DNA from 3 places in the Comamonas sp. lk genome. Region 3 is predicted to be linked to each of the others. Evidence: riboswitches for the same ligand, from Rfam matches in the RefSeq annotation. Region 3 holds a riboswitch; each other region holds the start of a gene.
What was found. Region 3 has a riboswitch for thiamine pyrophosphate ahead of EAO39_RS09595 (long-chain fatty acid--CoA ligase). Riboswitches for the same ligand answer to the same signal wherever they lie in the genome.
Positions count from the first base shown of each region.

Region 1: linked by a shared signal. The riboswitch ahead of EAO39_RS10725 (FAD-dependent oxidoreductase) and the one ahead of EAO39_RS09595 (long-chain fatty acid--CoA ligase) in region 3 are both predicted to bind thiamine pyrophosphate.
Region 2: linked by a shared signal. The riboswitch ahead of thiC (phosphomethylpyrimidine synthase ThiC) and the one ahead of EAO39_RS09595 (long-chain fatty acid--CoA ligase) in region 3 are both predicted to bind thiamine pyrophosphate.

Region 1 covers NZ_UOOB01000001.1:2,316,773-2,327,206, reverse strand. Annotated here, with positions in the region: gene EAO39_RS10755 (sigma-70 family RNA polymerase sigma factor) at 1-267, opposite strand, end outside; gene EAO39_RS10750 (hypothetical protein) at 326-1,246, opposite strand; gene EAO39_RS10745 (cytosine permease) at 1,749-3,050, shown strand; gene EAO39_RS10740 (ankyrin repeat domain-containing protein) at 3,120-3,761, opposite strand; gene EAO39_RS10735 (SH3 domain-containing protein) at 4,024-4,452, shown strand; gene thiD (bifunctional hydroxymethylpyrimidine kinase/phosphomethylpyrimidine kinase) at 4,518-5,417, opposite strand; TPP riboswitch at 5,487-5,634, shown strand; gene EAO39_RS10725 (FAD-dependent oxidoreductase) at 5,740-6,834, shown strand; gene thiS (sulfur carrier protein ThiS) at 6,963-7,160, shown strand; gene EAO39_RS10715 (thiazole synthase) at 7,261-8,064, shown strand; gene EAO39_RS10710 (thiamine phosphate synthase) at 8,067-9,008, shown strand; gene EAO39_RS10705 (Crp/Fnr family transcriptional regulator) at 9,384-10,103, shown strand; gene EAO39_RS10700 (phosphotransferase) at 10,364-10,434, shown strand, end outside.
Region 2 covers NZ_UOOB01000001.1:3,815,335-3,825,768, forward strand. Annotated here, with positions in the region: gene EAO39_RS17420 (cyclopropane-fatty-acyl-phospholipid synthase family protein) at 1-762, shown strand, start outside; gene EAO39_RS17425 (hypothetical protein) at 759-1,349, shown strand; gene EAO39_RS17430 (MFS transporter) at 1,368-2,663, shown strand; gene EAO39_RS17435 (DUF3833 domain-containing protein) at 2,660-3,220, shown strand; gene EAO39_RS17440 (SDR family NAD(P)-dependent oxidoreductase) at 3,226-4,017, shown strand; gene thiC (phosphomethylpyrimidine synthase ThiC) at 4,356-6,299, opposite strand; TPP riboswitch at 6,601-6,730, opposite strand; gene EAO39_RS17450 (nitroreductase) at 6,806-7,462, opposite strand; gene EAO39_RS17455 (ABC transporter substrate-binding protein) at 7,783-8,952, shown strand; gene EAO39_RS17460 (nitroreductase) at 9,065-9,724, opposite strand; gene cysE (serine O-acetyltransferase) at 9,908-10,434, opposite strand, start outside.
Region 3 covers NZ_UOOB01000001.1:2,066,360-2,076,793, forward strand. Annotated here, with positions in the region: gene EAO39_RS09555 (ATP-binding cassette domain-containing protein) at 12-980, shown strand; gene EAO39_RS09560 (molybdopterin-binding protein) at 1,013-1,228, shown strand; gene EAO39_RS09565 (enoyl-CoA hydratase/isomerase family protein) at 1,434-2,573, shown strand; gene EAO39_RS09570 (SDR family oxidoreductase) at 2,607-3,404, opposite strand; gene EAO39_RS09575 (ABC transporter substrate-binding protein) at 3,544-4,548, opposite strand; gene EAO39_RS09580 (ABC transporter permease) at 4,574-5,362, opposite strand; gene EAO39_RS09585 (ABC transporter ATP-binding protein) at 5,359-6,117, opposite strand; gene EAO39_RS09590 (acyl-CoA reductase) at 6,122-7,573, opposite strand; gene EAO39_RS09595 (long-chain fatty acid--CoA ligase) at 7,570-8,652, opposite strand; TPP riboswitch at 8,722-8,813, opposite strand; gene EAO39_RS09600 (DUF72 domain-containing protein) at 8,878-9,978, opposite strand; gene EAO39_RS09605 (Tex family protein) at 10,158-10,434, shown strand, end outside.

The sequences.
Region 1 (10,434 bases), 250 kb from region 3:
CAGCTTGTGATGGGCCATGGTGAAGAGCCAGGTGGTGAATTTGCTACGAACTTCATAGCTTCCAGCGCAATCCACAAGCGCGAACCACAAGTCCTGACTCAAATCCTCGGCCAGCGCCGCATCGCCGGTGTTGCGATAAAAATAGCGCCATAGCCGCAGACTGTGTCTGCGGTACAGGGGCACAAATGCCGCTGCCTCGCCAGCGGCATAGGCGCGCATCAGTTCCTCGTCGGCAATCGTTGATTGGGGGGGCGGCAATTCGGCCATGCCGCGATTATGCAAATACCGCCGCCCCCAACCCCACCCTCATGCCGGGCAGGCTCCGTCAATAGCGGGGAGGATCGGGCACATAAGCGTCATCGCCGGGAAAAGCGCGCGGCGTGCGGGGCAACACGGGCTGAGGCCGAGGCTGGGGAATCACGCCCTTGGCCACCAGATTGGCATAGCTGTCGTAGCGTATGCGCACCAGCTGTTCGGGCCGGCTGTAGGCACTTTCAAACTCGGTGCTGCCCGCATAAGAGTTCTCCACCGCTCCATGACCCGTGCCCAGCGAAGGAGCGGGAGCTGCAGCACGGGGAGCACGTTTTTCGGCCGCTGAGCTGCGGGCCGAGCCGCTGGCCGAGGCTTCGGGAGCAGCGGCATCAGCGGCCATAGGCGCTTCTGCCGCCGCAGAGGATTGCTGGCTGTCCTCGGCCTGACGCGAGCTGCGGCGAGGATTTTCATAAACGATTTCGGGTGGTTTCTCGCTGAACAGTGCCACGCCTATCACTCCCACGTCGCCGGGGCGACCTGTGCGGCTGGCGTAAGACATATCGCTTTGCGAAAAATAAAATGCGGCGACCTGATCCTGGCTCTTGCGCCAGCCCAGGATGTCGGCCTGCTCGCCAGCGTCGAACACATAGCCGTCCTGAGCGCGGGAGACTGCCGTCTTGCCGGTGAGCACATTGACGCCATCGACGCTGATCACGCCCAGCACGCGACCGCCCGTGCGGTTGCGCACGCGCACGGCGTAGTTGGCACCCGGGCGACCCGCAACCCATAGCTCGCCACCTTGGCGATACACGGGCAGCACACGGCCGCTGGCGCGTTCCACAATGCTGATGTCGGCCAGCGAGCGGGTCTGGGCATGGCTTGTGCCTGCGGTCCCGAACGCCGCCATGGCCGCAGCGGCGCAGGCGGCGCGCAACAAGCTGGCGCGCGAGAGTGGCAAAGGCGAAAGACTGAAGCGCATCGAAGAGGTCTGCATGGTGGTTGGCTCCTGGGTTGATGTCCATGACATCTGCTCAAACGCACCAGCCGCCGCAACGGGGTTAAATCCAGACCTCTGCAATTGCAAGCATTTGCAACTGCAGCGTTTGCCGACATGGCCGCCCTTCTCGCTTCTTCTCGCCCCACCCCAACTCACCACCAACCTCATTGCCACTCTTTATGCACGGCAGTCTCGCCCTGGCAGCCCATGGCAGGACACAGAGCCTGCGCAGCAACTCTGGCAAAATTGCCTGCGTTGCTGCAGATCCACGGGTCTGCAGCACACACGCTAGGGGTGTCCCGGTGGCATCAGCGCCGGGGCTGAGAGAGTCCCTTTGAACCTGACTGCGCAGGCAGGGTCTTCAAGACCCAAGCCTGCCCGAGATCATCCTCGCGCAGGGAAGCTGTTCACGGTATCCAAGGCCAGGCACTTGCCATGCAAGAGCGCCACGCGCCTGCACCGGCCACGGCCCCTGCTTCGTTTTACTGGCGGAGCATTCATGAATTCATCTACTTCCACCCCTGGCAACGAGGCCCTGGCGCCCGTGGCCGAACACCAGCGCGTGTTCCTGTGGCGCGACCACGCCTCGCTGTGGTTCAGTCTGGGCGTAGGCCTTTTGGTCATGCAGATGGGCGCCTATCTGCTGCCCGCACTCAGCCCCGCACAAGCGCTGGGTGCCATCGTCCTGGGCTCCTGCGTGGGCGCGGGCCTGCTGGGCTGGGTGGCCAAACTGGGCTGCGACAGCGGTCTGGCCAGTGCCGGGCTGATGCACAGCGTCTACGGCCGCCGCTTTGCGCAGTTGCCCATTGTGCTGAACATCGTGCAGCTGCTGGGCTGGGGCACGTTCGAGCTGGTGATAATGCGCGATGCCACGCTGGCCCTGGGCCGCCAGAGCGGGGGCATGGCGGCCAGCTACTGGCCTTGGGTGGTCACGCTGCTATGGGGCGGTGTGATCTTGCTGCTCATGAGCGGCTCCATGGTGCAACTGGTGCGCCGCATCATCTCGCGCGTGGCCCTGCCGCTGGTGATTTTGTCTCTGCTGTGGCTGAGCTGGCAGTTTGTGGGCATGGCACAGACCCAAGGCTTTGCCCCGCTGTGGAACCGCGCTGGCGACGGCAGCATGGGCATGCTCTCGGCCGTGGATCTGGTGATTGCCATGCCCATCAGCTGGCTGCCGCTGGTGGCCGACTATGCACGCCATGGCAAGAACGGAAAATCCGCGCTGACCGGCACCTGGACGGGCTTTGCCCTGGCCAATATCTGGTGCTATTCGCTGGGCGTGTTGGTGGCGCTGACCTTGCCCAGCCAGGATCTGGTGACCGCCCTGCTGCTGGCACAAGGCGGGCTGATTGCCCTGTCGCTGGTGCTGATCGACGAGGTGGACAACGCTTATGGCGATGCTTATTCGGCCTCCATGTCGGCCCATAGCGTGCTGCCCCGCTGGAGCATTCGCCGCTGGGGCCTGCTGATTGCCACGGTCTGCACGCTGCTGGCCCTGGTGCTGCCCATGCACAGCCTGGAGCCTTTTCTGCTGATCCTGAGTTCCTGCTTTGTGCCGCTGTTTGGCGTGGTGCTGGGCCGCCTGTCCTTTGGCGCCAACGCCCAGGAGCTGATGCACAAGGCTCCGCCTGTGCGCTGGGACGCCGTCACCCTCTGGCTGCTGGGTATTGCCTGCTACCACCTGATGCCCTATCTGAGCCAGGCCATGGGCTCGGCCCTACCCACACTGATCATCACCTTTGTGCTGGCGGCGCTCACCCGCCAGCGGCAGACGGCTCAGGTGCAAGCCGCTCGCGCATAGGTTTCACTATCAATTAAAGAGCTTTCAGCGCTTACGCATCAAGCGCTGCAAGCTTGTTTCACCTCAAAATCACTTCGCACCTGCCGCCTGCAGCAGTTGCACCACCTCGCGCTGGCCGCGCTGGCGCGCGTGGGCCAAGGCCGTCACGCCCTCCTTGTCCGGCAGATTCAGATCGGCCCCGGCGGCAATCAGCGAGCTGATGATGGCCTGATGGGCGGGCCCGCCATCGGCCAGCACCACGGCTTCCATCAGGCAGGTCCAGCCCAGACGGTTGACGTGATCCACGTTCACACCGGCTGCGATCAAGGCCTGGGCGGTTTCCACATGGCCGCGTTCGCAGGCTGGAATCAGCGCCGTGCCGCCATAGCGGTTCAGGCTTTTGAGATCAGCCCCGTAGGAGAGAGCCATGCGCACAATCTCCAGCCGCCCCTGGGCACCGGCCAGCATATAGGCGCTGTCTTGCTGCTGGTTCTTGAGATTGACATCGGCCCCGTGCAGCAGCAGCGAGCGTGCCACTGCTATATGGTTGCCCGCCGTGGCCCGCAGCAGCGGCGTGCTTCCCTGCGCATCTTGCGCATTCACGGGCGCACCACGCGCCAGCAGATCCCGCACCGCAGCTGCATCCCCTTTGTCGGCCGCGGCCAGCAGCGCTGGACCCAAGGCCTGGTTGCTGCCGTTTTGCCCATCGCCAGCCAAGACCGGTGGCGCCATGGCTTTGGATGCCGTAGCGCTTTGACTGGCCGCCAGCCCCGTAGCCAGCAGTACCGACAGGCCCAGCACAGCAGTGAGGGTGGAACGCATATAAGGCAATGGCATGAAGATTCCTTTCAAGCTGTCAGCTTTCTGCAGGAACTATAGCAACACCCACTGATCTGACGCCAGGTACAACGCATTTTGATACTTTCTTGAAAGGAAACACTGCTCCGTGCTTTGCAATCACCACCGTGCCCCTCGCTGGATAGCCGCTGGCGCCATGGCTTTGGCCGCCCTCACCACCACCTTGGCGCCGGCCGCGGCCCAGGCTCAGGAATTCGTGAGCATCAAAGGCAGTACTGCCAATGTACGTGCCACCCCCAGTACGCGCGCTCCCGTGCGCTGGGAGCTGAGCAAAGGCTATCCGCTGCAGGTCATCAAGCACCAGGGCTCATGGCTGCGGGTCAAGGACAACGAAGCCACGCTGGGCTGGGTCCATCAAGGCATCACCGGCAAAGCCGCACATATGGTGGTCACGGCCCCTACGGCCAATCTGCGGGCCGGCCCAGGCCAGAACCACCGCCGCGTGGCCAGGCTGGAGCAAGGCGATGTGCTGCGCACCCTCAAAAAGCAGGGTGGCTGGGTGCAGGTGCAGCGCAGCAACGGCGCCAGCGGCTGGGTGGCCGGCAATCTGGTCTGGGGCTGGTAACGCCCTCGAGCTAAAAAACCAAGGCCTGCATCTGCAGGCCTTTGGCTTGCTAAGGCCGTTGAGGCTCAAACAATCAGCTGCGCGCGTGGTGCATAGCCATGGTTGAGCGGACCATGGCCGTGGCCGGTGTAGACATCGGCGCCGGCAGCAATCGCGCCCAGAATATAGCGGCGCGCTTCGGTCACGGCCTGCTCCAGAGCCAGGCCCTGGGCCAGGAAGGAGGCAATCGCCGAAGACAGCGTGCAGCCCGTGCCATGGCCGTTATGGGTCGCGATGCGCTGCGATTGCAGGCGCAGATAGTCGCTGGCGGCCTGACCCTGACGGCCCAGCACATCCATGACCAGATCGCCGGGCAGATGGCCGCCCTTGAGCAGCACGGCCGGTGCCCCCATGGCCAGCAGATCGGCCACCGCCGCATCCAGATCGTCGATACCGCCAATGCCCCGGCCCAGCAGCATGGCGGCCTCGTCCAGATTGGGTGTGATGACGCTGGCCAGCGGGAAAATCTCCCTGACCAGCACCTGGGCAGTCTCGGGCGCGATCAGGCGGTCGCCGCTGGTGGCCACCATCACCGGGTCCAGCACCACGTTCTTGATCTGGTGGCGGCGAATGGCATCGGCCACCACGCTCACCACCTCGGGCGTGGCCAGCATGCCGATCTTGACGGCATCCACGCCAATGTCCTGAACCACGGCATCGATCTGGTCACGTACGGTAGCGAGCGGAATGCCGTGAATACCAGTCACGCCCAGCGTGTTTTGCACGGTGATGGCGGTAATTGCCGTCATGCCGTAGCAGCCCAGGGCGCTGCAAGTTTTCAGATCGGCCTGGATGCCGGCACCGCCACCACTGTCCGAACCGGCAATGGAGAGCACGCGCGCATAGCGCTTGCGGCCTGTGGAGGCTTGAGGAGCCGCAGTGGATGGGAAGGTGGATACGGTAGGTTCAGTGTTTGGCGCGGTCATGGGGAAAAATTATCGCCCATGCGCGTGCTCCATGCCCGATGTCGCCGGTTGTGCTTTAATCTGCTCACACGGACGAAACAGGGGTGTCCCACGCGGTCTGCAAACCATTCAAAGTGTTTGCAAACTTGGTGCGGACTGAGAAACACCCTGGGGCCTACACCGGCCCCCTGCACCCGATCCAGGTCATGCTGGCGTGGGGAGTTTCAGAGTCAGCGCGTTCCACATCCGCGTTTTGTCCTGCACATGGTTGCCATGCAGGACTGCCTCATTCCCACCTGCCCCCGCTCCATGTGCGTATCGATTGAAAGAATACGAACCGCACATGTCATTGCTTCAAGCTTCTTCACACGTCGCCATTGTGGGCGGCGGCCTCATGGGCCGGCTGCTGTCCCTGGCGCTGGCTCTGCGCGGCCACCGCATCGATCTGTACGACGCCCACGGCCCCGAAGGCGATGGTGCTGCCGCCCGCGTTGCGGCCGCCATGCTGGCGCCGCTGGCCGAGTCGGCCATTACCGAACCCGGCGTGGTGCGCATGGGCCAACATGCCTTGAAGCGCTGGCCCGAGCTGCTGGCCCGGCTGCAGCAACCGGTGTTCTTTCAGCAAAACGGCACGCTCATCCTCTGGCACCGCCAGGATCAGGCCGATGCAGCCCGCTTTTTTGGCCTGCTGGAGAAAAATCGCCGCATCAACCCCAGCCTGCCGGCCATGGAAGAAAAGACCGGCGCTGCGCTGCAAGACTGCGAACCTGCGCTGCAAAACCGTTTCAGCCAGGCCGTGTACCTGCCCGGCGAAGGACAGCTGGACAATCGCCAGTTGATGGCCGCTCTGCTGCCAACCCTGACCGAGCTGGATGTGAAGCTGCACTGGCATGCGCCGCGCGAGCTGTCGGACTTTGCGCCCGGCACGGCCGGTCAGCCCGATTTTGTCTTTGACTGCCGTGGCCTGGGTGCCCGCTCGCAGTGGAAAGACCTGCGCGGCATACGCGGCGAGGTGGTGCGCATCCACGCGCCAGAGGTGACGCTGCAGCGCCCCACGCGCTTGATTCACCCGCGCTACCCCATCTATATCGCCCCCAAAGAGGACCATCTGTTCGTGATCGGTGCGACCGAGATCGAGTCGGACGATATGTCGCCCGCCAGCGTGCGCTCGACGTTAGAGCTGCTCTCTGCCGCCTACACCGTGCACCCCGGCTTTGCCGAGGGCCGGATTGTGGAGATTGCCACCCAGTGCCGCCCCACCCTGCCCGATAATCTGCCCGCCGTGCGCCTGCTGGCCCCGCGTGTCATGGAAGTCAACGGTCTGTACCGCCACGGCTTCATGATCTCGCCCGCCATGCTGGATGTGGTGCTTGAACTGGTGGACCACAACGATTCACCGCTGGCCCGCGAATTTGAGGTCGCCGTACACCGCAGCTGAACGCCTGTCACACCAGCCCTGACTTTGGTGCACAGCACAAACAACCTGGGCATACACAAGAATTTGAGCCACAAGGCGTAACTTTGCGCCCTGCCTTAGAAAAGAATGCATTGACTCCGATGACCGCCATGAAAATCACCATCAACCAGCATCCCCATGAACTGCCCGCAGCGGCCACCGTGGCCTATGCGCTGGAAAAACTGCAGGCCACACCGCCGTTTGCCGTGGCCGTCAACACCCTTTTTGTGCCCAAGGCCCGCTACGAGGCGCTGGCACTTCATGATGGCGACAAGATGGAAGTCATCTCCCCAGTCACTGGCGGTTGAAAAAAGTTCGCCAGAGTCGCTGCGCTGCAGCGCTTGCCCAGGGCCTCTCACTCAGGCCATGCCTGTGCAGTGGCTTGCAGATCCAAGATAAAGACAAATCATGAATACAAAAACCAACGACGACGCCCTGGTTCTGTACGGCCAGCGTTTTGAAAGCCGATTACTGCTGGGCACTTCGCGTTACCCCTCGCCGGCGATTCTGGAAGCGGCCGTGGCCCGTTCCAAGCCGGCCATGGTCACCGCCTCGCTGCGCCGCCAGGGCAGCAACGCAGCCGAAACCGGTGCCAGCTTCTGGGAGCTGCTGCGCAAACTCAACGTGCCCGTGCTGCCCAACACAGCCGGCTGCATGACGATCCAGGAAGCCGTGACCACGGCCCAGATGGCGCGCGAGGTGTTCGACACCCCCTGGATCAAGCTGGAGCTGATCGGCGACGACTACACGCTGCAGCCCGATACGCTCAATCTGGTCGAAGCAGCCTCCATCCTGATCAAGGACGGTTTCCAGGTTCTGCCCTACACCACCTACGATCTGGTGCTGTGCCAGAAGCTGGTGGACGTGGGCTGCCAGGCCGTCATGCCCTGGGCCGCGCCCATTGGCACGGGCCGTGGCCCTGTCAATCCCTATGCCATGCAGATGCTGCGCGAGCGCCTCAAGGTGCCACTGATTGTGGATGCCGGCCTGGGCCGTCCCTCCCACGCCTGCTCGGTGATGGAATGGGGCTATGACGCCGTGCTGCTCAACACCGCCGTTGCCTTGTCTGAAGACCCCGTGGCCATGGCCGGCGCGTTCTCGGATGCCGTCAATGCCGGTCACGCCGCCTACCGCGCCGGCGCCATGGCCGAGCAGACCGCCGCTCAACCCAGCACGCCGGTGCTGGGCACGCCCTTCTGGCATCAGGAATAAGCATGAACGCCTCCGAAATCAAGGCCATGGCGCAAGGCATCATGGCCCGGCATAGCGAGAGCTTTGGCGCGCGACTGCACCACGATGCCAACTCGGTCGAGCTGACGCCTCAACCCATGCCGGCCGCCCTGCGCCAGGAACCCGCCTACCTGGCGGCTCTGCAAGCCTGCAGCGCGCTGGGCTTTATTGCCGTGGATGCTGAGACATTGGCCCAGGCCTGGCAGCGCCAGGGCGAGCGCAGCGGCCAGTTCGACGCCACGCACTGGCCCGATGATTCGCGCGACTTCGGTCTGTCCGGCGCCGATCCGACCCTGGCCTATGCCAGCTGCCCCCGCGCGCTAGGCCTGTATGGCGTGCTGCCGACTGCCGAATGGGTGGGCCGCATGGCCCGCGCCGGAGTGCCTACGGTACAGCTGCGTTTCAAGTCTGACGACCAGGCCGCCGTGCTGCGCGAAGTGAAAGCCGCCGTTGCAGCCGTGCAGGGCACGGGCGCCTTGCTGTTCATCAACGACCACTGGCAGGCCGCGCTAGAGGCAGGTGCCTACGGCATTCATGTGGGCCAGGAAGACCTGGACATCATTGCCAAGGCCGACCTCGAAACCATTCGCCGCTCGGGCACACGCTTTGGTGTCTCCACCCACGGCTACGCCGAAATGGTGCGTGCCCACGCCGTGCAACCCAGCTATATCGCCCTGGGTGCGGTGTTTCCCACCACACTCAAGAAAATGGCCACGGCTCCGCAAGGCCTGTCGCGCCTGGCCGCCTATGTGCGCCTGATGCAGCAATACCCGCTGGTGGCCATTGGCGGCATTTCGGCCGATCTGTTCCCTGCCGTGCGCGCCACAGGCGTGGGTTCGATCGCCGTGGTGCGGGCGCTGGTCAATGCCCCCGACCCGGAAGCCACGGCACAGCATCTGATGGAGCGCATGCAAGCCACGACCTGAGGCTTCCAACTCCCAAATCAATAGCTGCCGGCGCATATTCCATAAGCGCTAGCAGCTATTTTTTTGTGTAAACCACAAACCATGGCTCGCAAGCCATGCGGATGCCATAAGCTGCACCGCCGTGGCGCTCTCGGCCTGAGCCTGCGGTATCAGACACGCTAGCTCATGAATCGCTCATGAATGCACGCGATATCTGCGGGCTTTTTTCTGGCTTGGAGCACGCATACTGCAGGGCTTACGCATTTTCCGAAGCGACGCAAGCCCTGCTTGCAGCAGGTATGGACGCACAGGTGACAACCCTGAGGCGGACGACCCCATCACAGCCGGTCCCACACGCGACAATGGGCCGGTATTCAGTCACACATAAGACAGGCCATGGACGACCCGATTCTTACTATCGAAGAACGTGAAGCGATCAACTCAGGTCGCTGGTTTTCTTCCCTCTCACCTTCGCTGCGTCACGACATTCTTCGATGCGCCTACGTCAAACGATACAAAGATGGCTCGCTCATCTGCGCACGCGGCGAACCGCCGGAGGAATGGATCGCCTGCGCCAAGGGCGCGGTGCGGGTCAGCTCCACCTCCATCACGGGCAAGCAGATCACGCTGACCTATGTGGAGCCGGGTATCTGGTTTGGCGATGTGGCAATTCTGGATGGCGACAAGCGCACGCACGATGCATATGCACATGGCGAGACCACGCTGCTGTGCGTCTCCAAGCCCGACTTCAAGCGCATTCTGGCGCTGCATGTGGAGTTCTCCGAAGCCATTTTGCGCCTCAATGCTCGCCGCGTACGCCAGCTCTACGGCCTGGTGGAAGATCTCAACACCTTGCCGCTGCGTGCACGCCTGGCCAAGCAATTGCTGCACCTGACTCGCAGCTATGGCGTGACCAGTCTCTCGGACAGCAGCGAGGTGCGCATCGGTCTGCATCTGGCACAGGAAGAGCTGGCACAGCTGCTGGGCGCCTCACGCCAGCGCGTGAACCAGGAACTCAAATCCATGGAACGCGAGGAAGTGATTCGCATCGAGCCGGGCGGTCTGGTGGTGCGCGATCGCGATACCTTGCTGCGCATTGCCGACACGGACAACTGAAATCTTCACCACACCTGCCGTCCGGCAGGCAGCGCCGCAGTCTCACAGCACCGATCTGTGGCGCATCCCTCTTTTCTCTCTCTGACTTGAGCAGCCGGCACCGCCGCTGCACCAAGTCTGTCACCGGCCAGGCGCAGCTGCTCTTTATCGCAGCTCCGCGCCGTCCTCTTTTTCCAAGCAGCCTTCCCGGCGCCCGCTTTGCCAGCGGCCGCGGCTGCCGCATGGCCGAACCACTTCAAAAAACACAGGACTGAATGCCCATGAGCACTTTTGATCATTTTGTCGGCACCCGCCCAGTCACCGAGCAACATACTTTCGATACGGCGGCACT
Region 2 (10,434 bases), 1.7 Mb from region 3:
CGCACGGGCCAATCGCTGCACCAGGCCGACCTGCAGGACGCCCAGCAGGCCAAGTTCAGACGCACGCTGAACGAGGTGCGACTGCAGCCCGGCCAGCGCCTGCTGGAAATCGGCTGTGGCTGGGGTGGGCTGGCCGAAGCGGCAGCGCACGAGTTCGGTGCCCGGGTCACGGGAGTCACGCTGTCGCGCGAGCAACTGGTCTGGGGACAGCGGCGCATGCTGCAGGCCGACCTGACCGACGCCGTGGAGCTGCGCTACCAGGACTACCGCGACCTACCCGCACAGCATACAAAAGAGCCCTTCGACGCCATCGTCTCCATCGAAATGTTCGAGGCCGTGGGCCGCGAATACTGGCGCGGCTACTTCCAGACGCTGCGCGACTGCCTCAAGCCTGGCGGCCTGGCCTGCATACAGACCATCACGCTGCGCGAGGATCTGTTCGCACGCTATCTGCGCTCCACCGACTTCATCCAGCAGTACATCTTCCCGGGCGGCCTGCTGCCCAGCATCCCCGCCTTCGAGCAGGAGGCGCGTCGCGCCGGCCTGGTGGTGGAAGGCCGCATGGCCTTTGGCCGCGACTATGCAGAAACACTCAGGCGCTGGCGCCAGTCCTTTGAAGAGCGCATCGAAGCCGTGCGCGCTCAGGGCTTTGATGAACGTTTTGTACGCATCTGGAGCTTCTACCTGGCTTACTGCGAGGCAGCCTTCGACACCGGCAACACCGATGTCGTCCAGTTCACGCTGCGCAAGCCTCTGCCATGACAGCCCAGCCACCCCGCACATCACGCCGCCAGGCCCTGACCTGGGGCGCCGCCTGTGCTCTTGCACCGTCTTTGATCACCATGTCCAACGCACTACATGCCATAACCTCAAATACAGACCTTCCGGCTGAACTGCGCAGCGCCTTGCCGGCCGCGCGCCTGGTGGGCACGGCCGTGCTGCGTTTCTTCGGCCTGCGCGTTTACGAAGCCCGGTTGTGGGCCGCGCCCGGATTCCTGCCCGAGGACTACGCCCGCTACCCGTTTGCGCTGGAGCTGGTCTATGACCGCAAGTTGGAAGGCGCGGCCATTGCCGAGCGCTCCATCGCCGAAATGCGCAGGGTCGGCAGCTTCACCGAGGAGCAGACCCGACAATGGCTGGCCCTGATGAAGCAGGCGTTCCCCGATGTGGTGTCGCAAGACCGGCTGCTGGGCCTGAACGACGGCCAGGGCGAGGTGCGCTTCTTTCACAACGGCCGGCAGACTGCGCAGCTGCGCGACGCCGACTATGCACGCCTGTTCTTCGGTATCTGGTTGGCGCCGCAGACCTCGGCGCCAGCCATGCGCACCTCGCTGCTAGGCCTGGGCTGAGTGCCAAGGGACTACGCCATGGCCTCCCACCCTGCCACCGCCCCTATGCTATCTTGGCGCACAGGGCTGGCCTATGGCGGGCTGGCCGCGCCCCTGGCCTTTGTGTCCCTGCCGCTGTATGTGAACCTGCCCTACCACTACGCCAGCGTGGCGGGCGCACCGCTGGCGGGGCTGGGCGCCGTGCTGCTGGCCACGCGCGCCTTTGATGCCTTGGTCGACCCCGCCATCGGCCGCCAGGCCGACAGGCTGCTGCGCCAGGGTACGCGGCCGGCCTGGTGCGCGGCGGCGCTGGGCAGTCTGCTGATGGCGCTGGGCTTTTGGGCGCTCTGGCATCCCCCACGCGAAACCCAGGCCGCCATGCTGGCTTGGCTGGCCTGCAGCCTGCTGGTGTGCACGCTGGCCTATAGCTTTGTCACCATCCTCCACCAGGCCTGGGGCACCCGCTGGGGCGGCCAGCCTGCATGGCGTGCGCGGGTGACCGCATGGCGCGAGGGCGCCACGCTGGCGGGCGTGCTGCTGGCCAGCGCGCTGCCGGCGTGGATGGGCTTTGATGCGACCAGTGGCGTGCTGGCTCTAGGTCTTGTGCTGGGCCTGACCGGTCTGTACCGGCTCAAGGCTCCGGTGGCGCTGCCGGAGCAGGCCACAGCAGCCAGTGCCACCGCTGTTGCTCATCAGGCCTCGCCGTGGGCAGATGCCGGCTTTCGCAGGCTGCTGGCCATCTTCATGCTCAATGGCGTGGCCGCTGCCATTCCTGCCACGCTGCTGCCCTTTTTTGTAGCCGACCGGCTGCAGGCGCCCGCGCTCCAGCCCTTGCTGCTGCTGTGTTTTTTTGGCGCGGCGGCCCTGGGCCTGCCGCTGTGGGTGAAGGCCGTCTCACGCTGGGGCCTGGCGCCCAGCTGGCGCGCAGGCATGCTGGCCAGCGTGCTGGCCTTTGGCTTCACACCCTGGCTGGGCGCGGGCGACAGCCTGGCCTTTGCCATGATCTGCCTAGCCAGCGGGCTGGCCCTGGGCGCGGATCTGGCCTTGCCGGGCGCCTTGCTCACGGGCGTGATCCACGAGTCCGGCCAGGGCGGCCAGGGCGAGGGCCGCTACCTGGGCTGGTGGACCTGCGCCACCAAGCTCAACCTGGCCCTGGCCGCCGGCCTGGCCTTGCCCCTGCTCTCCGCTGCGGGCTACCGCAGCGGCGGCACCGATCCGGCCGGCCTGCAAGCGCTGGCCTGGGCCTATGGCGGGCTGCCCTGCCTGCTCAAGCTGGCGGCGGCGTTGCTGCTCTGGCGCGCCGAGCGACTGCATTCTTCCTGGAGGCACATATGAGCCACAACACCCACTCCGCTTCGTTTTCGCCACTGCGGCGCACCTGCCTGGGGGCCGCATTGGCACTGTCTCTTGCAGGCTGCGCCGGGCCTTCGGTGCAGGACTACGCCAAGGAGCAGCCGCAGCTGGACCTGCGCCAGTATTTCAACGGACCGCTGACGGCGCACGGCATATTCACGGACCGCTCGGGCAAGGTGGTCAAGCGCTTTAACGTGCGCATGACGGGCCGCTGGAATGGCGACGAAGGCACGCTGGAAGAGCACTTTGTCTACAGCGATGGAAGCACGCAGCAGCGAACCTGGCATATCCGCCACCTGGGCGACGGCCGCTACAGCGGTCGGGCCGACGACGTGGTGGGCGAAGCCCAGGGCCAGAGCGCAGGCAATGCCATCCGCTGGAGCTATGTGCTGGCCCTGCCCGTGGGCGGCAGGGTCTGGAACGTCAGCATGGACGACTGGATGTATCTGATGGACGGGCGCACCCTGCTCAACCGCACGGCCATGAGCAAGCTCGGCCTGCACCTGGGCGACGTGACGCTGGCCATCATCAAGGAGTGATTGCCATGCCACTGTTCTCTCGCCGCCTGAACCCGCCGCTACGCGACTGGAAGGGCCGCTCGGTGTGGATTCTGGGAGCCTCCTCGGGCATAGGGCGCGCCACCGCCGAAGCGCTGCACAGACAGGGTGCGCGCGTGATCGTCTCTGCGCGAGATGCCGGTGCGCTGCAGGATTTCGAGCGCGGCCGCGAAGGCTGTCTGGCCCTGCCCCTGGACGTGACCGATGCCCAGGCCGTGGCTGCTGCAGCCCAGACCGTACTGACCCATACGGGCGGAGCGCCTGACCTGGTTCTCTACTGCGCAGGCCACTACCGGCCCCTGCGCGCCACGGAGTTCGACCTGGCCGAGATGCAGCGCCACCTGGCCGTGAACTATGGCGGCGCGCTGCACCTGCTGGACGCCGTGCTGCCCATGCTGCTGGCAGTTGGCAAGGGCCATCTGGCCCTGGTCGGCTCGGTGGCCGGCTATCGCGGGCTGCCCATGTCCCTGGCCTACGGACCAACCAAGGCGGCGCTCAACAACCTGGCGGAAAACCTCTATCTGGATCTGCACAGCCTGGGCCTGGGCGTGTCCATCATCAACCCCGGCTTTGTCGATACGCCGCTGACGGCGCAAAACAGCTTCAGCATGCCGGCCCTGATCGGTGCCGACGAGGCGGCCCAGCACATGCTGCAAGGCTGGGCCCAGGGGCGCTTCGAGATGAATTTTCCGCGCCGCTTCACGCGCTGGATGCGATTGCTGCGCTGCCTGCCCGACGCCTGGTATTTTTCGGCTGTACGCCGCATCACAGGAAGCTGATGTCCGAGTTGTTTCACTGCATAAGCTGCGGCTAAAGGGCCGCCGCACACAAGAATAGGCGATCAACAAAGCCTCGCGTGATCCAAATATTGAAGAGGGCTGAATTGGGCAAACCAGCCGTCACTGACAGACAGCGACCTGCATAAATGGGGTCATCTGGAAAGGCGAGATAAGTGTCCGCATGGGTCGTTTGGCTGCGCTCTCGCATAAATCGAATGTTGACCTCAAACTCTGAATCACCTCTTCACAAAGCAAAAAGCGCAGACCTCGTCTGCGCTTTTTATTTGATAGCTACCAGTGCTTGATATATAAGCGCTTCAGCCCTATTTCACCTTGAATCAACGCGCCGTGGTGTCGGTCGATGCATTGACGATGGGGATGTAGAAATCGCCACCGGCCTTGTTGAACTCCTGGGCCTTGGCCTGCATGCCTACGGCAATGCCTTGCTCGGCGGCCACGCCTTGCTGCTTGGCGAAGTCACGCACTTCCTGCGTAATCTTCATGGAGCAGAACTTGGGGCCGCACATGCTGCAAAAGTGCGCCACCTTGGCGCTGTCCTTGGGCAGGGTTTCGTCGTGGAAGGCACGGGCGGTGTCGGGGTCCAGGCCCAGGTTGAACTGGTCTTCCCAACGGAAGTCAAAACGCGCCTGGCTCAGGGCATCGTCGCGTGAGCGGGCGCCCGGATGGCCCTTGGCCACATCGGCTGCGTGGGCCGCAATCTTGTAGGCAATGATGCCTTGCTTGACGTCGTCGCGGTCAGGCAGACCCAGGTGCTCCTTGGGCGTGACGTAGCACAGCATGGCCGTACCCATCCAGCCGATCATGGCCGCGCCGATGGCGGAGGCGATATGGTCGTAGCCGGGGGCGATGTCTATGGTCAGCGGGCCCAGCGTGTAGAACGGGGCCTCATGGCAGTGCTTGAGCTGCTCGGTCATATTGGCCTGGATCATGTGCATGGGCACATGGCCCGGGCCTTCGATCATGGTCTGCACATCGTGCTTCCAGGCGATCTGCGTCAGCTCGCCCAGGGTCTTGAGTTCGGCAAACTGGGCTTCGTCATTGGCGTCCGATGCGCAGCCGGGACGCAGGCCATCGCCCAGCGAGAAGCTCACGTCGTACTGCTTCATGATGTCGCAGATGTCTTCGAAGTGCTCGTACAGAAAGCTTTCGCGGTGGTGGGCCATGCACCACTTGGCCATGATGGAGCCGCCGCGCGAAACGATGCCGGTACGGCGCTGGGCCGTGAGATGGATATAGGCCAGGCGCACGCCGGAGTGGATGGTGAAGTAGTCCACGCCCTGCTCGGCCTGCTCGACCAGGGTGTCGCGGAAGATTTCCCAAGTCAGGTCTTCGGCAATGCCGCCGACTTTCTCCAGCGCCTGATAGATGGGCACGGTGCCGATGGGCACGGGCGAGTTGCGCACGATCCAGTCACGCGTGGTGTGGATGTTCTTGCCCGTGGACAGGTCCATGACGTTGTCCGCGCCCCAGCGGATCGCCCAGACCAGCTTTTCAACTTCTTCCTCGATGCTGGAAGTGACGGCGGAGTTGCCGATATTGGCGTTGATCTTGACCTTGAAGTTGCGGCCTATGGCCATGGGCTCGACTTCGGGGTGGTTGATGTTGGCGGGAATGATGGCGCGGCCGCGGGCCACTTCGTCGCGCACAAATTCGGGGGTGATGATCTTGGGGATGGCTGCACCCAGGCTGTTGCCTGCCAGGCGCGCTTCACGCGCCGCGTCCTGCTGGTACTCGGCCATCCATTCACGGCGGCCGTTCTCGCGCAAGGCCACGTACTCCATCTCGGGCGTGATGATGCCTTTGCGCGCGTAATGCATCTGGGTCACGTTGGCACCGCTTTTGGCGCGGCGCGGCTGGCGCTGCAGGGCGGCGGCCTCGGCACGCAGTTGGTCCACACGTCGGTCTTCTTCGCCACGCTTGCCACCATCATCCAGCGCCACGCGCTGGCGGCCCACGTAGTATTCGCTGTCGCCACGCGCATCAATCCAGCCACCGCGCACGCTGGCAAGGCCCTTGCGCACGTCGATGGTGGCAGACGGATCGGTATAGGCGCCGGAGGTGTCATACACGCTGACCAGCTCGCCATTGGTCAGTGCGATATCGCGCACCGGCACGCGCAAGCCGCTATGCAGCTGACCTGGCAGATAGCTCTTGACGGAGGCAGGAAACGGTTCCAGCGACTGGGCCAGCAGGTCGGCAAAACGGCTCGCATCCGGGGCGTTGCCAGCAGCAGGGGTGAAGATGGAATCGGGGGCGTTCATGTCAGTCTCCTCAAAGCGTGTGAATTCATCAAACGCTCCGTGGAGTGCCGGCCCTGCTCTGATCTGGTGGATGCCGGCTTGCTGCCATCAACCACCTGCACCTGGGTGAAACCTGGGCGCTGGTTGGCCAGTGCCTTAATTTCACCACCGGAATTTTTGGATTCCGGCCATGGCCGACGCGTCCCGTGGTCAGTCCATAAAAGACAAAACCCCAGTGCGCGAGGCGCCTGGGGTGTGCTGTGCCGCATGGTTCAAAGGTGCGGCGCTTGAAAAGCAGCCTTGCCTGTCATCCATCGGCCCCGCTTCAGGGTCCCGCTCTTCTTCCGCCGGTATGAACCGGATCAAGTTCGTCGGGTTAACCTTGATAGAGCCGTCTTTCGACAGATCCACTTCTGGTCTCTCAGCGCTTTCGCACACCCCGGAGCAGCAGCCAGTATAGGCGAGGTTTTTGGCAGGTCAAGCCCCGCACAAACCCGTTGCAACAGCTGTGACCGCACTGTGCTCAATCAAAAACCCTGCAGCGTGAGCCATTCGCCGCCGGGCGCACGGCTGGCGCGCCACTGGTTGATGGAAGCCGATGGATCCTCATACCCCAGCGCAATGCCAAAAGCGATCTGATAGCCGGCGGGCAGCGCCAGCTGCTCTATCAGCATGTCGTTGTACAAGCGCCAGAAACCCTGGGCGCAGGTGGCCAGACCTTGCTCCACCGCCAGCAACATGAAGGATTGCAGATAAATGCCCAGGTCCACCCACTGCGCATAGCCCATGCGCTCTTCCACCGCCACGAAAACACCCACCGGGGCGCCGAACATCTGGCTGTTCTTGGCCAGCTGCTGCAGACGGGCGGCCTTGTCCTCGCGGCCAATCCCGATGGCGCGATACAGATCTTCGCCATTGTCAAAACGGCGACTGCGATACGGCTCCCACAGACCGGGCGGATAGGACAGACCGGGGCGCGATACCGGCTCGGTCTGGCTGGCCTTGGTGCCAAGCGCCTGCAGCGCATCACCGCCCACGGCCGTCACCCGCCAGGGCTGCATATTGCCGCCCGACGGGGCTTGCGCCGCCGTCTCCAGCAGCTGGCGCACGGTCGCTGCGTCCACAGCGCGGGGAAGAAAAGCACGCACCGAGCGGCGCTGCTGCAGCAAATTTTCCATGGTCATCACTCAATCACCTGTCTTCATCCGTCAAAAGATTGCGCCGCAGTGTATGCGGCTCAGGCAATTGCTCCTGTACCGCAGGCAACAGCCCGCAAACGCCCTGGTGCCGCAAGCAACAGCTCATCACTTGACTGCGCCTGAGCCGTGCTTGCCCTAATGGCATCGCACTGCCGGCCTGCCACCATGCAGCCTGCTTGCACCCACGATGGTGGGTGCAAGCGCCCCGGTAAGCCCTGTCCGTCCGACATTTGCAGGAGATGCATTTAATGAGTGGTTCTGCTTTTTCTTCGCTACGCAAATCATGGCCCCAAGCCTCCACCTTGATGCTGGCCCTGGGCCTGGCCTTTGGAGCCGGCGCGGTTCACGCCCAGGACAAGGTGCGCATAGGCTTTATCACCGACATGTCGGGCTTGTACTCCGATGTGGACGGCAAGGGCGGCGCACTGGCCGTGCAGATGGCGGTGGACGACTACGGCGGCAAGCTGCTGGGCAAACCGGTTGAAGTGCTGACGGCAGACCATCAGAACAAGGCCGATATTGCGGCCAGCAAGGCCCGCGAGTGGTTTGACACCCAGGGCATGAACATGCTGATTGGCGGCACCACCTCCAGCGCCGGCCTGGCCATGGGCAAGGTGGCCGACGAAAAAAAGCGCGTTTACATCATCAACGGTGCGGGCTCTTCGGCCCTGACCAATGAGCAGTGCAGCCCTTATTTTGTGCACTACGCCTATGACACCGTGGCCCTGGCCAAGGGCACGGGCAAGGCCGTGGTGGAGCTGGGCGGCAAGAGCTGGTTTTTTCTGACCGCCGACTATGCCTTCGGTCACGCGCTGGAAGCCGATACCACCCGCGTCATCAACGCCTCTGGCGGCAAGGTGCTGGGCAGCGTCAAGCACCCGCTGAACACGGCGGACTTCTCCTCCTTCCTGCTACAGGCCCAGAATTCCAAGGCCCAGATTCTGGGGCTGGCCAATGCCGGTGGCGACACCATCAACGCCATCAAGTCGGCGCGTGAATTTGGCCTGACCAAGAACATGAAGCTGGCCGGCCTGCTGCTGTTCAGCTCCGACATTCACAGCCTGGGTCTGAAGGCCACCGAAGGGCTGATGTTTACCGACAGCTGGCACTGGGACCTGAACCCGGAAAGCCGCAAGTTCTCCGACCGCTTCTTTGCCAAGTTCAAGAAGATGCCGACCTCGCTGCAAGCGGCCAATTACTCGGCCGCCATGCAGTACCTGAAACTAGCAGAGCGTCTGGGCACGCTGGATGCAGACAAGATCATGGCCGGCTTCAAGGCCACGCCGCTGTCCGACTTCTACGCCAAGGGCGTGGTGCGCCCCGACGGCCGCTATGCCCACGATATGTATCTGCTGCAGGTCAAGGCTCCGGCCGAATCGAAAAAAGCCTGGGATTACTTCAAGGTGGCCAAGACCTTGCCCGCAGACCAGGTCTTCACCACCAAGGAAGAAAGCAAATGCGCGCTGTGGAAATAAGGCCGCGTTGAGTCCAAGGCAAGCCGGGCGCAGCGCCCGGCTTTTTTACGCCCGGCCGTAACTATATAAACAGCATCACTCACCGCTTTATTGATAAAGGCTGCAGACGAATTCAATCAAAACCGCGCAGCTCGCACCAGTCGGTCACAGGTGCACGGGTGGACCGCCACTGATTGACGGGTGCCGTCTTGTCCTCATAGCCCAGCGCCATGCCAAAGGCGATCTGGTAGCCCTGGGGCAGCGCCAGCTGACGGGCCACAAAATCGCCATAGTTGCGCCAGAAGCCCTGGGCGCAGGTCGCAAGCCCTTTTTGCGTGGACAGCAACATCAGCGACTGCAGATAAAGCCCCAGATCCACCCACTGCGCATGCACCATGCGCTCTTCCACGGCGACAAAAATGCCTACCGGTGCACCAAACATCTGGGCATTGCGGGCCAGCTGCATCAGGCGGCCGCGCTTGTCCTCGCGCGGCAACTGGAGTGCTTGGTATAGCTGCTCGCCATTATCGAAGCGGCGGCTGCGGTACGGCTCCCACAGCTGGGCCGGGTAGACCAGGGCGGGATCCGGGTTGGGCACGGCCGTGGCCATGGCGGCGCGCAAGTCGCTCAGGCTTTGGCCTGTCAGCGCGATCACGCGCCAGGGTTGCAGATTGCCACCCGATGCCGCCTGGCCTGCAGCAGCCAGCAAGGTCTTGACCAGCGCGCCATCGACGGTCTGCGGCAAGAACGCGCGCACCGAATGGCGCTGCTGCAATGCCTGTTCCACATTCATCATGCTTGAGTCCGGGGTTGAAACCAGGCCCAGTCTCAGACCCAGCGACCGGCCCGCCGCCCCTCAAATCAACTAATGGCAAGCACTGAGCCGCATCCATCGCCCCATGAAAAAAGCCGGAGGATTCCGGCTTTTGCTATTGAATACGCAGCTGACAGCGCTTGAATGACAAGCGCTTGAAGGCTATTTACCCATGATCTGATCGATCTTGTCCTTCTGGAAGGCCTGGGGGCGCTCCGACTCGCAGGGCATGCAATCCGACACCTTGCCCTGAATCGACAGCTTCTCGATCGCCGCCCACAGCAGCGCTATCTGCTTTTCATGGCAGGCAGCACCTTCGGACAGGCCGCGCATGGCCAGAGCCACGGGGTCCACTTCCGAGGTAATGCCATAGGCGGAAAAGCCCGATTTATCCGCCTCGCCCGCAGCGGCTGCCGCCTCGGAAGCCGGCGCAGCCTTGGATGCGGCATCGGTCTCGACCACGTCAGTCACATCGGCGCTGTGGCCGTTCTTGCTGGCAATGATGCGCGCCGGAATGCCCACGGCGGTTGCGCCGGCCGGCACGGGCTTGATGACCACGGCATTGCTGCCGATCTTGGCACCATCACCGACCTCGAAACCGCCCAGCACCTTGGCGCCCGCGCTGACCACCACGTTCTTGCCCAGCGTGGGGTGGCGCTTGCTGCCTTTGTACAGCGAGGTGCCGCCCA
Region 3 (10,434 bases):
AGGAGCTTGTGATGAGCAATTTGTGGAGTCGTTTGACGCAGTCGCTGACCAGTGCCGGCGCCTTGAATGTGCGTCAGCCACTGGTGGCCTGGGAGTCCTCGTGGGACGAGGCCGAGGCCTTGCAGGCAAGTGGCCTGCTGTGGCGCAAGTCGAAAGATGCAGAGCCAGCGGAGGCCGACCGTGTGAAGCTGCAAGGTGTGCATTTGCAGACGCAGCAGCTGACCAAGCGCTATGGCGAACGTGAAGTCCTGAAGCAGGTGCAGCTTGATGCGCGGCCCGGCGAATTCATCGCCATCGTGGGGCGCAGCGGCTGCGGCAAGTCCACCTTGTTGCGTCTGGTGGCGGGGCTGGAAAAATCCAGCGTCGGCCAGGTGCTGATTGACGACGCGGCCGCCGACACGGCGCGGCAGGACACGCGCATCATGTTTCAGGATGCCCGCTTGCTGCCCTGGCTGCGCGTGCTGGACAACGTGATTCTGGGCCTGCCGCCATCGGCAAAGGACAAAGGCCGGGAGGTGCTGGCCCAGGTGGGTCTGGCAGATCGCGAGAACGAATGGCCTGCCAAGCTTTCCGGCGGCCAACGCCAGCGCGTGGCCTTGGCCCGGGCACTGGTGCACCAGCCGCGTCTGCTGCTGTTGGACGAGCCTCTGGGTGCACTTGACGCGTTGACGCGCATAGAGATGCACAGACTCATCGAAGGTCTCTGGCAGCGCCATGGCTTCACGGCCTTGCTGGTGACCCACGATGTGCAGGAGGCCGTAGCCTTGGCAGACCGGGTCATCCTCATTGAAGACGGGCGCATTGCGCTGGACGAACGCATTGAGCTGCCGCGGCCGCGCGTGCATGGCGATCCGCGCTTCGCGGCGCTGGAGACCCGCATTCTCGATCGCGTGCTGCAAAAGCCCGATGTGGCGCCGCCTTCGCTTCCCTCAGAACCCTGGCCCGGTGTGTCCGCATCAGGCCTGCGCTGGGCTATTTAACTTTCTTTTTCACCCCTCTCAAAGGAAACATCATGTCGATTCAAGCTATCAACGTTCGCAACCAGTTCAAAGGCAATATCAAGGAAATCATCCGTGGCGACGTGGTCTCGGAAGTGGATGTGCAAACCCCTTGGGGCATCGTCACATCGGTCATCACCACGCGCTCGGTGGATGATCTGGGCCTGGTTGTCGGCTCGGAAGTCGTGGCCCTGGTCAAGTCTACGGAAGTGTCGCTGGCCAAGCTTTAAGTTGTTCTCGGCGAGTCTCACCACGAGGTGATTGGCGGTCGTGCCTAGGGTGCGACCGCCTTTTTTTATGGTGGAAGGTTTTGGCCTGATATGTCACGCAGATGGCTTCTTGAAGACAGTTGCTGCCTGCATAATCTGCTGCGCACCGGGCGAGCGTTCCCCCTGGTCCGGTCGATAAAACAGATGTTTCAAGGAGCCTTCAACCATGATCGAGAATTCAAGCAGCGCTGCGGCGAGCCAGTCCGAAGTGATAGCCGAAGTGCGCGGCACGCTGGGCATGATCACGCTCAATCGCCCCCGGGCCTTGAATGCTCTTTCGCTGGGTATGGTGCGCGAGCTGCTGGCGACGCTGCTGACCTGGCAAAAGGACGACGCCATCCTGGGCGTGGCGATTCGGGGTAGCAACAAGGAAGGTGTCTTTGGCGCTTTCTGCGCTGGCGGCGATATCCGCTTTCTGCATGGCGCAGGCAGCAGCGGCAACCCGGAGCTTGAGGATTTCTTCACCGAGGAATATGCCCTCAACCATCTGATCCACAGCCTGGGCAAGCCTTATATCGCCTTCATGGATGGCATCGTCATGGGCGGCGGCATGGGTATCAGCCAGGGAGGCTCGCTGCGCATCGTGACCGAGCGCACCAAGATGGCCATGCCCGAGACGGCCATTGGCCTGTTCCCCGATGTGGGCGGTGGCTACTTTCTGTCGCGCTGCCCTGGAGCCGTGGGCGAGTGGCTGGCGCTGACCGGCGACACCATTGGCGCCGGCGATGCCGTGGCCTTCGGTCTGGCCGATGGCTGCATGCCTGCCGAACAACAGGCAGAGCTGTGGGAGACGTTGGCCACCACGAAATTTACCAATGTGGAAGCGCTCAATGCCGTGGTGCGCTCCCGCTTTGTGAGCATGGACGGCAAGAATACGGCGCACCGTGCCGAGATTGATGCCTGTTTTGGTCAGCCCACGGTGGCTGCCATCGAGCAGGCGCTGCAAGCGGGCAGCGATTGGGCCCAGGCCGAGGCCGCTACCTTGCGCAAGCGTTCGCCGCTGATGCTGCATGTGGTGCTGGAGCAAATCCGCCGGGCGCGAAAAATGACGCTGGCCGAGGACCTGCGCATGGAGCGCGATATGGTGCGCCACTGCTTTTATCTGCGCCCCGGTCAGAGCGAAACCCTGGAAGGCATTCGCGCTCTGGCGGTGGACAAGGACCATAACCCCCGCTGGAATCCCGCGCGAATCGAGGACGTGAGCGATGCGCAGTGGCAGGCATTCTTTGCCAGCCCCTGGCCCGCACATTCCCACCCGCTGGCTGCGCTGAAGGACTGGTTTTTCGGGCAGGGCTGCTGTCCGTAGCCTGTTGATCCGCTGATGCGCTGATCCGTAAGTTCAGCGCATCACCAGGCCGCCGTCCACCAACAACACCTGTCCCGTCATAAAGCCGCTGAGCTCCGAGGCCAGGAACAGCACCGGCCCGGCCACGTCCTCTGGTCTGGCCAGGCGTCTGAGCGGCGTGGCCGCCATCAGTGACTCGCGAAACGATTCCTTGGTGTTTTGCGTGCCCTGCGTGGGGTAGACCAGGCCTGGTGCCACGCAGTTGACGCGTATGCCCATAGGTCCCAGCTCGCAGGCCAGATTGCGGCTGAAGGACACCAGCGATGCCTTGGCTGTGGTGTAGTCGTGATAGGGCACGACAGGGTGCTCCACCAGATTGCTGACGATGTTGACGATGCTGCCCCGTGCGCGCTGACGCATCTGCGGCAGTACTGCGCGGCAGACGTTGAAGGCTGCGCCCACGGCGCCGTCGAACTGGGCCTGATAGTCGCTCCACTCCAGATCGTCGAAGCGCTTGCGACGCTCGGGGTCGAAAGCATAGGGTCTGAAGGCGTTGTTGACCACGATGTCTATGGCCCCGGCCTCGCGGACGATGCCGTCCACCATGGACTGGACGTCGGCTTGCGAGCCCACGTCGGCCTTGACGGCCCAGGCATCGCCGCTCATGTCCTGGCCAGCAGCCTGGCAGGTCGCCACCGTGCTGGCGGCAGCCTCATCATTGGACAGATAGTTGACCGCCACGGTCGCGCCCTGGCGTGCCAGCGCCGTGGCAATGGCGGCGCCTATGCCACGGCCGGCACCCGTGACCAGTGCCACCTTGCCGCGCAGATTCATTCCAGAAGCTTGATTCATCTCAATTTTCCATTGTGCTGATATGTCGCTCGCAGACCTTCAAGCTGGCGCGGGCAAAGTGTGAGACACCGAGGAAGGGCCGCCCCGCACCGAGGGCGTCGTCCCCCTCAGAGGGAAGCTGCATAGCGACTCAGGGGAACTACAGCAAGCTGGTGGTCACGACGTCAGACACCTTGATCTGGCGCTGTACCAGACCCAGAGCGTGATAGGCATCGGCCCCTTTTTGCAGGGCTGCGATGTCGAAGCTGCCCAGAGGCTTGCCAGCCTGTACCGGCTGGGAGGACGCATTGCGCAGGCGGATCACGTCGAGGTTGATGTCGCGCTGCGTGCCGTCGATGGCGTACTTGCCGGCCAGGGTCGCTGCCTCCTCGGGGTTGGCCATCATCCAGGCCGCGCTGTCGCGGTAGCCCTTGAGGAAAGCCTTGAGCAAATCCTTCTTCTCGCGCAGCACATCCTCGCGCACCACGAACATATCGCTGGAGATGTTCAGGTGCTCGCGCACCTGCATCACGTTGACTTCGCCAATGCCTTTGCGCAGGCCCACGGTCAGACCGGTGTCGGTGGCAGCCGTGGCATCGACCTGGCCTTGCATCAGCGGCGCGAAGTTGAGCAGGCCGGTGACGACGATGGTCACATCCGATTCCTTGAGGCCGGCCTGGTGCAGCATCACCAGCAGGTTCTGGCGCGTGCCGCTGGACAGGCTGTAGACGCCAATTTTCTTGCCCTTGAGGTCGGCCGGCTTGTGAATGCCTGCCGACTTGAGCGAGACCACGTTGAATACGTTTTGCGGATAGATGTCGTAGATGGCGACCAGCTTCTCGCCCTTGTCCAGTGCCATGAAGAAGGAGCCTGGATCGGTGAAGGCCACATCGGCCTGGCCGCTGAGCATATTGCGTATGGCATCGCCACCGCCCGCCCCCGGCAGGTAGGCCAGCTCCAGGCCCTGGGCCTTGAAAAAGCCTTTTTCGGGCTCGACCAAAATGTTGGTGATCTCGCTGATGGGCTTGCTCCAGCCTGCCAGGCGGATCTTTCCCTGGACAGGAGCGGCCAGGCTGGTGCCCGCCAGCGTCAGGCCGGTGAGAGCGGCACCGGCGCCAAGCAGGCTGCGGCGGGAGATGAACGGAGGCTGAATCGGTGTGTGCATGGCGCGGATCAAACAGTGGAGAAACTCAAGACTTGCCGCTTGAGCGAGAGATTGGAAAGGCGTGGGTGCGCAGCAGTCTGCGCTCCAGCATCAGACAGGCCTGATACAGCAGCAGGCCCATGGCGGCGATGATGACCAGGGCCGCGAACATCAAAGAGGTGTCCATCATTCCCTGGGCGGCAATGACCACGGCGCCCAGGCCGCGGCTGGCGCCCATGAACTCGGCCACCACCGCACCGACCAGAGCCAGAACCACGGCCACGCGCAGACCCGCCAGGATGGCGGGCAGGCCCGCGGGCAGTTTCAGGCGCAGCAGCGTCTGCAGGCGCGTTGCCCCCAGCATGCGAAACAGCTGCAGCCGCTGGGCATCGACCTGCCTGAGGCCGGTCAGCGTGTTCTCCATCAGCGGGAAAAAGCAGATCAGCGCCGTGATCAGCACCGTGGGCAACATGCCAAAGCCGAACCACAGCACAAACAGCGGCGCCAGCGCCAGCTTGGGTACGACCTGGCTGACCACCACATAGGGCTTGAGCACACGCTCCAGCAATTCCCATTCGGCCAGTGCCATGCCCATCAGCAGACCGGCCAGGCTGCCGGCCGCCAGGCCCAGCAGCAGGGCTTGCAGCGTTGCTAGCAGGTGCGGCCAGAAATAGCCCGAGGCCAGGCCCGTCCATAGCGACGCTGCCACCACCGAAGGCGCGGGCAGCACCAGGGCCGACAGACCCCATTGCCGCACCAGCAGCTCCCACAGGCCCAGCAAAATCAGCAGCAGGGCAGCGGCCAGCAGCCGTGCCTGAAATGGCGTGGCGCTCATAGGGCAGTCCTGTCCATGGATGCGCGCACGCGGGCACAGTATTCGTTGAAGAGCGGACCATGGCGCATGGCCTGGGTGCGGGGCGCGGGCAGCTCAATCGTCCAGTCGTCCACAATGCGCCCGCCATGCATGAGTGCGATGCGGTCGCCCAGGTAGACGGCTTCATTGATGTCGTGGGTGACGAAGAGCACCGTGGTGCCGCGTTCGCGGCAGGTGCGCAGCAGATCGTCCTGCAGCTCGGCGCGTGTGATGGCGTCCAGGGCGGCAAAAGGCTCATCCAGCAGCAACAGCGGTGGGGCAAGAATCAGCGCCCGTGCCAGAGCCGCACGGCTTTGCTGGCCGCCAGAGAGCTGGCGTGGATGCTGTTGTGCATGGCTTGCCAGTCCCAGTTGATCCAGCAGTTGCAGCGCATGCTGCCTGTCCTGTGGTGTGGGTTTGCGCTGCAGCGAAACAGGCAGCAGCACATTGTTCAGCACTGTCAGCCAATCGAGCAGCGTGGGGGCCTGGAACATAAAGCCCACTTGCGGCCCGGGTGCGGCCAACTCGCCCCTACGTTCGCGATCATGCAACACGATGCGGCCAGATTGCGGTCTGAGCAGGCCTGCAGCCAGCTTGAGCAGCGTGGTCTTGCCGCAGCCGCTGCGGCCCAGCAGGCAGTGAATTTCGCCGGCTTGCATACGCCAGTCCACACCGTCCACTACCGGGGCATGGCCGGGATAGGTGAAGACCGCTCGTTCGATCTCGAGAAAAGCCATGTCCTCAGTCCGCATAAGAGGCCAAGGGTTGGGCCGCTAGCTCGGCCGATTGCTCGATCTCGGTCATGCGCACCAGATCGATCAGATTGAAGCGCCCGTCATGGTGCCAGCCGGCCTCGGGCATGCTCATGGAACCTATGGCACTGATGCGCGTAACGCCGGCGGCGCCCAGCAGACCGGCCAGCCGGTATAGCTGCTCGGGTGTGGCGGCAATGCCGGCGGTCTGCAGGAATTCGCGCTGCGCGGCAACCACGGGGACCACGGCATCCAGGCTGTCCACGCCGACCACGGCAATCGTGCGGTATAGGGCCGTGGGCGTCAGCGGCTGCAGGCTGTCGCTATAGGCCACGCTCCAGGGTGCATCCACCGGGCCCAGCAACTGCTGCTCGTCACCTGCCCACTCCACGCTCTGCTGCCATTTGGCGATGGCCGTGCCTTCCTCCAGAGCCAGGGGGCGGCGCGCAAAGCGGCGCTGCAGATTGGCCAGCTCGGCGGCCAGATAGTCGGTAAAGGCGCGCGGGCTCACGGGAGCGCCACGCTCCACATAAAAGACATGGGGCGAGTAGCAGCCTTGCTGGTCGTAGCGCATCACGTCCCAGGCGGCGAGGCGGGCCGTAGCGGGAGCTTTGAGCGTATCCATTGCGGCCGCGCCGATCAGGCCAAAGCCCAGCTTGTGGCCGTGGGGCAGAAAGCGGGTGGTCACGGGCAGGCGCCGGCGCAGCGCATCCAGCGTCTGGTTGCCGCCATAGGCCAGCACCGTATCAGCGCGCTCGTACAAGGCGCTGGCTTCCTCTGTGCCCGCGCCGCTCCACCACACCACGGCCAGACAATCGGCCAACGGCGGATGGACTTCGGCCAGCAGCCGTGCAAACCAGCCTGCGAACAGTGGCTCGGCGCTTGCCAGCTTGCCTATGCTGGGTGCCTTGACCAGCAGGCCGCAGACCAGGCTCCACAGCGACAGCGCCGGTACGTTGCCCGCCCAGCTGTGCACCAGCAGATCAGGCCCGAAGGCCCGTACGGCTCCGCCCTTGGGCGCGGGCTGGAAACCGTCCAGTACGGCGGGGTTGGCAAAATCCTCGGCCACAAAGCGCCGCAGCTGCGCGGCGCGGAAGGTCTTGAAAAACCCGGTCAGTCCCAGCCGCACCATGTCCGCGTCGTAGCCGCTGACCACGGGCAGCCAGGCTTCGGCCTGTTGGCGATACGGATCATTGCGGTCAAGCAGGCGCGCAATGGCTCGGTCGATCACGGCGATGATCTCTGCCACCGTCATGGTTCGCAGATGGCGATCTGCCGCCTGCTGCACCCGATCCGCCAGCGCCCGCATCTGGGCGGCGCTCAGCACGGGAACAGAGACTTCCAGCCGCAGGTCCTCGCGTTCAAAGGGCAGCACTTGCCACTGAACCTCGTCGTCGCGTAAGCCGGGCAGATAGCCGGCCGTGATCCGCTCGATCTTCATGCGGCAGCAGCTTTCACAAACTCCTCTACGGCCAGCGAACAGCCCTTGGCGGCCGCACCCTCGGCACGGCCCAGCAGCAGAAAACCACCCTCGGCCCACAGGCCCACGTCCTCGGTCAGTATGGTGGTGACGGCGTTGTAGTTGGCCAGGTCGCAGTGCACGAGGATGCCGCGCTCGCCGGGTGCCACGTTGCGGCCGGTGACGGGCTCGACCAGGCGCGAGCGTATCCAGTGCGGCCCCGATTTGACCGAGGGCAGCACGGTGTTGCCGTCGTCATAGAACTGCGTGCTCAGCTCGGTCATGCCATACATATTGATGCAGTGACTGAGCGGCACGCCCAGCAGCTGGGACAGGTCGGCATAGAACTCCTCCAGCGGCAACTCGCGCGACTGGCCTTTGTAGCCGCCCGTGTCGAGAATGCGGCTGCCCGCAGGCAGGCGAAAGCTACGGCCCTGGGCACGCAGAGCGTCCATCACATGTACCAGGCTGAAGCTGGCACCCAGCAGTGCATAAGGTCGGTCTGTACGTTCGGATTCCTCCAGAGCCGCGCACAGCGCCGGCATGTCCAGCCCCTCAGAGCCCAGGAAATAGCGGCTGTCAGGCGTGCCGAACTCAGACTTGGCCAGCGCTAGATAATGCGCCAGCGAGGAATTGGGCATGGCTTGCTCGTCGGGGAAAAGAATGCCCATGGGCAGACGCTCCGCTCCTTGCATGAAGCGCTGTGCGAAGTTGCGCGTCATCGACAGATCGTAGACGTCGAGCAGGGGGTGGAAGTGGCGGCCGCGCGCAGCCCGACCCGTAGTGCCGCTGGTCATAAACACGCGCTCGGTGGGGGAGGCGGGCTCGCTGCGCAGCTCCATGGCCTTGAAAGCGTCAATGGGTACGGCCGGAATATCGCTCCAGGTCTTCACATTGCGCAGCGTGGCACCGCGCCGCTGGCAGAAGCTGCGAAACGGCGCATTGGATTCGAACTGATAGGCAAACAGCCGCAGGGCGAGCTGGTCGAACTGGTCGTCGGTGCAGCCATCCATGGCAATGAATGAGAGCAGGTCTGCGACCAGCGAGGCGGCCTTGTCCATGGAATTCCTTCGAGAGCTGGGACATGATGCTCCGAAGGCCCCTGGCTGTGCCGCAAGCAGGTGCGGTCACGTCAGGATGCAAGCTCTTCTTCCGCCGGAATGACCCGGATCAAGTTCTCGGGTGTGGATCTCAGCACGGCAGTGCACCCCGGAGCGGAGGGCCATCTTACCGCAGTTGCGCTGACGCCGTCGTGTACGGCGGCAAGCGCCCGAATGTCGGTCTGGCTAGGCGGGGCCGCTTTGGGCCAACGCCTGTGCCAGCAGGGCAATCGAGCGTGGCGCGCAGCCCTCGGCATCGTTGCTGATGGTCACAAAGGCGGGCTGGCCGGCACCCGTAATGCCCTGGATGGTGCGCGCCAGCAGGGCGCGGGTATGCAGGTCCTCGGAGCGGATTTCGTTGAAAGGCTCATGTTTTTTCTGCGCATCGGCGTAGCCATAGGCGCCGAAGATGCGGTTCAGGCTCCAGCGACAGACCAGGGGGCCGGGCCACAGGGCGCGCAGCATGGGTAGCTGCTGCTCTATGGGCGGCATCTTGCCGTGCAGCCCCAGGCAGAAGGTGGCTGCGTGGGCCTTGAGCGTGGCGGCCAGCGCAGGGCCCAGCAACTCGGGGTCGCGCACTTCCACGGCCACGATGACTTGCGGCCGAGCGGCCAGTGCCTGGCGCACGGCAGCCAGCATGACCCCCAGTTTGTCCAGCAACGCGCCGGGGCGGCTGAGCCAGCTCCAGGGCAGGGGGCTGAGCTGAAAGACCAGCACGCCCAGCTTTTCGCCCAGGCCTTCCAGCGTGGGCTCCACGAAATGTTCCACGGCCAGGCGCGGGTCCAGAAAGGCCGGGTTGCTCTGGCGGGGCTTGCCGTCCTCGCTGCGAACCTGGGCATCGGTGACTCCGGCCGGACATTTGACGACAAAACGAAAATCGGCATCGACCTGGGCTGCAAAAGCCGCGTATTGGCTGGCCGTCAGCGGGCGCCAGAAGGTGCGGTCCACGCAAACGGTGCGCAGCAGCGGGTGCTGGTGATAGGCGGTGAGCCCTTTTTTGGATAGCACGCTGGCGTCATAGGCGCCGTCCCAGACCAGTCCATCCCAGCCGGGATAAGACCAGGTGGATACGCCCATGCGCAGACCCGCAGGCAGTTGGGCCGCCAGCTCTGCCAGCTGCAAAGCGCTTGGCGCAAGCGCTACACCGCCGGATTTAGCCGCTGTTTTGGGCGCGGGTTTGGCATCGGCCTGTCCGGGCGCCAAGCGCGATGCGGCCGTGCCGGGCGCGGGCTGGCGCTCCGGTGGGCTGGCATCGGCAAACAAGTCATCCTGGACAGAGTCGGGCATGGTGAGTCTGATTTTAATGAAATAGACCTCAAGCCCATAGTGAGAAAGCGCGAGCAGCTATGAAATGCATAGTTTTTTCGTTTCTGTTGCATTTCAGCCGGCTTGCATGCGCAGAGGGGCGGAATGCCTATGGCACACTCATTGGCTTTCTGGGTTGAACGCCATGGGGCGGGTATCAAATGCAAAAAATCATTGGTCAGATTGCCGAAGAACTGAATGTCAAGCCGCAGCAGGTGAGTGCCGCGGTGGAGTTGCTCGATGGCGGTGCCACGGTTCCGTTTGTTGCCCGCTACCGCAAGGAAGCGACGGGCGGCCTGGACGATACGCAGCTGCGTACGCTGGACGAGCGCCTGAGCTATCTGCGCGAGCTGGCTGATCGCCGCGAGACGGTGCTCAAAGCCATTGACGAGCAAGGCAAGCTGACCGACGCATTGCGTCTGGCCATTGCCACCGCTC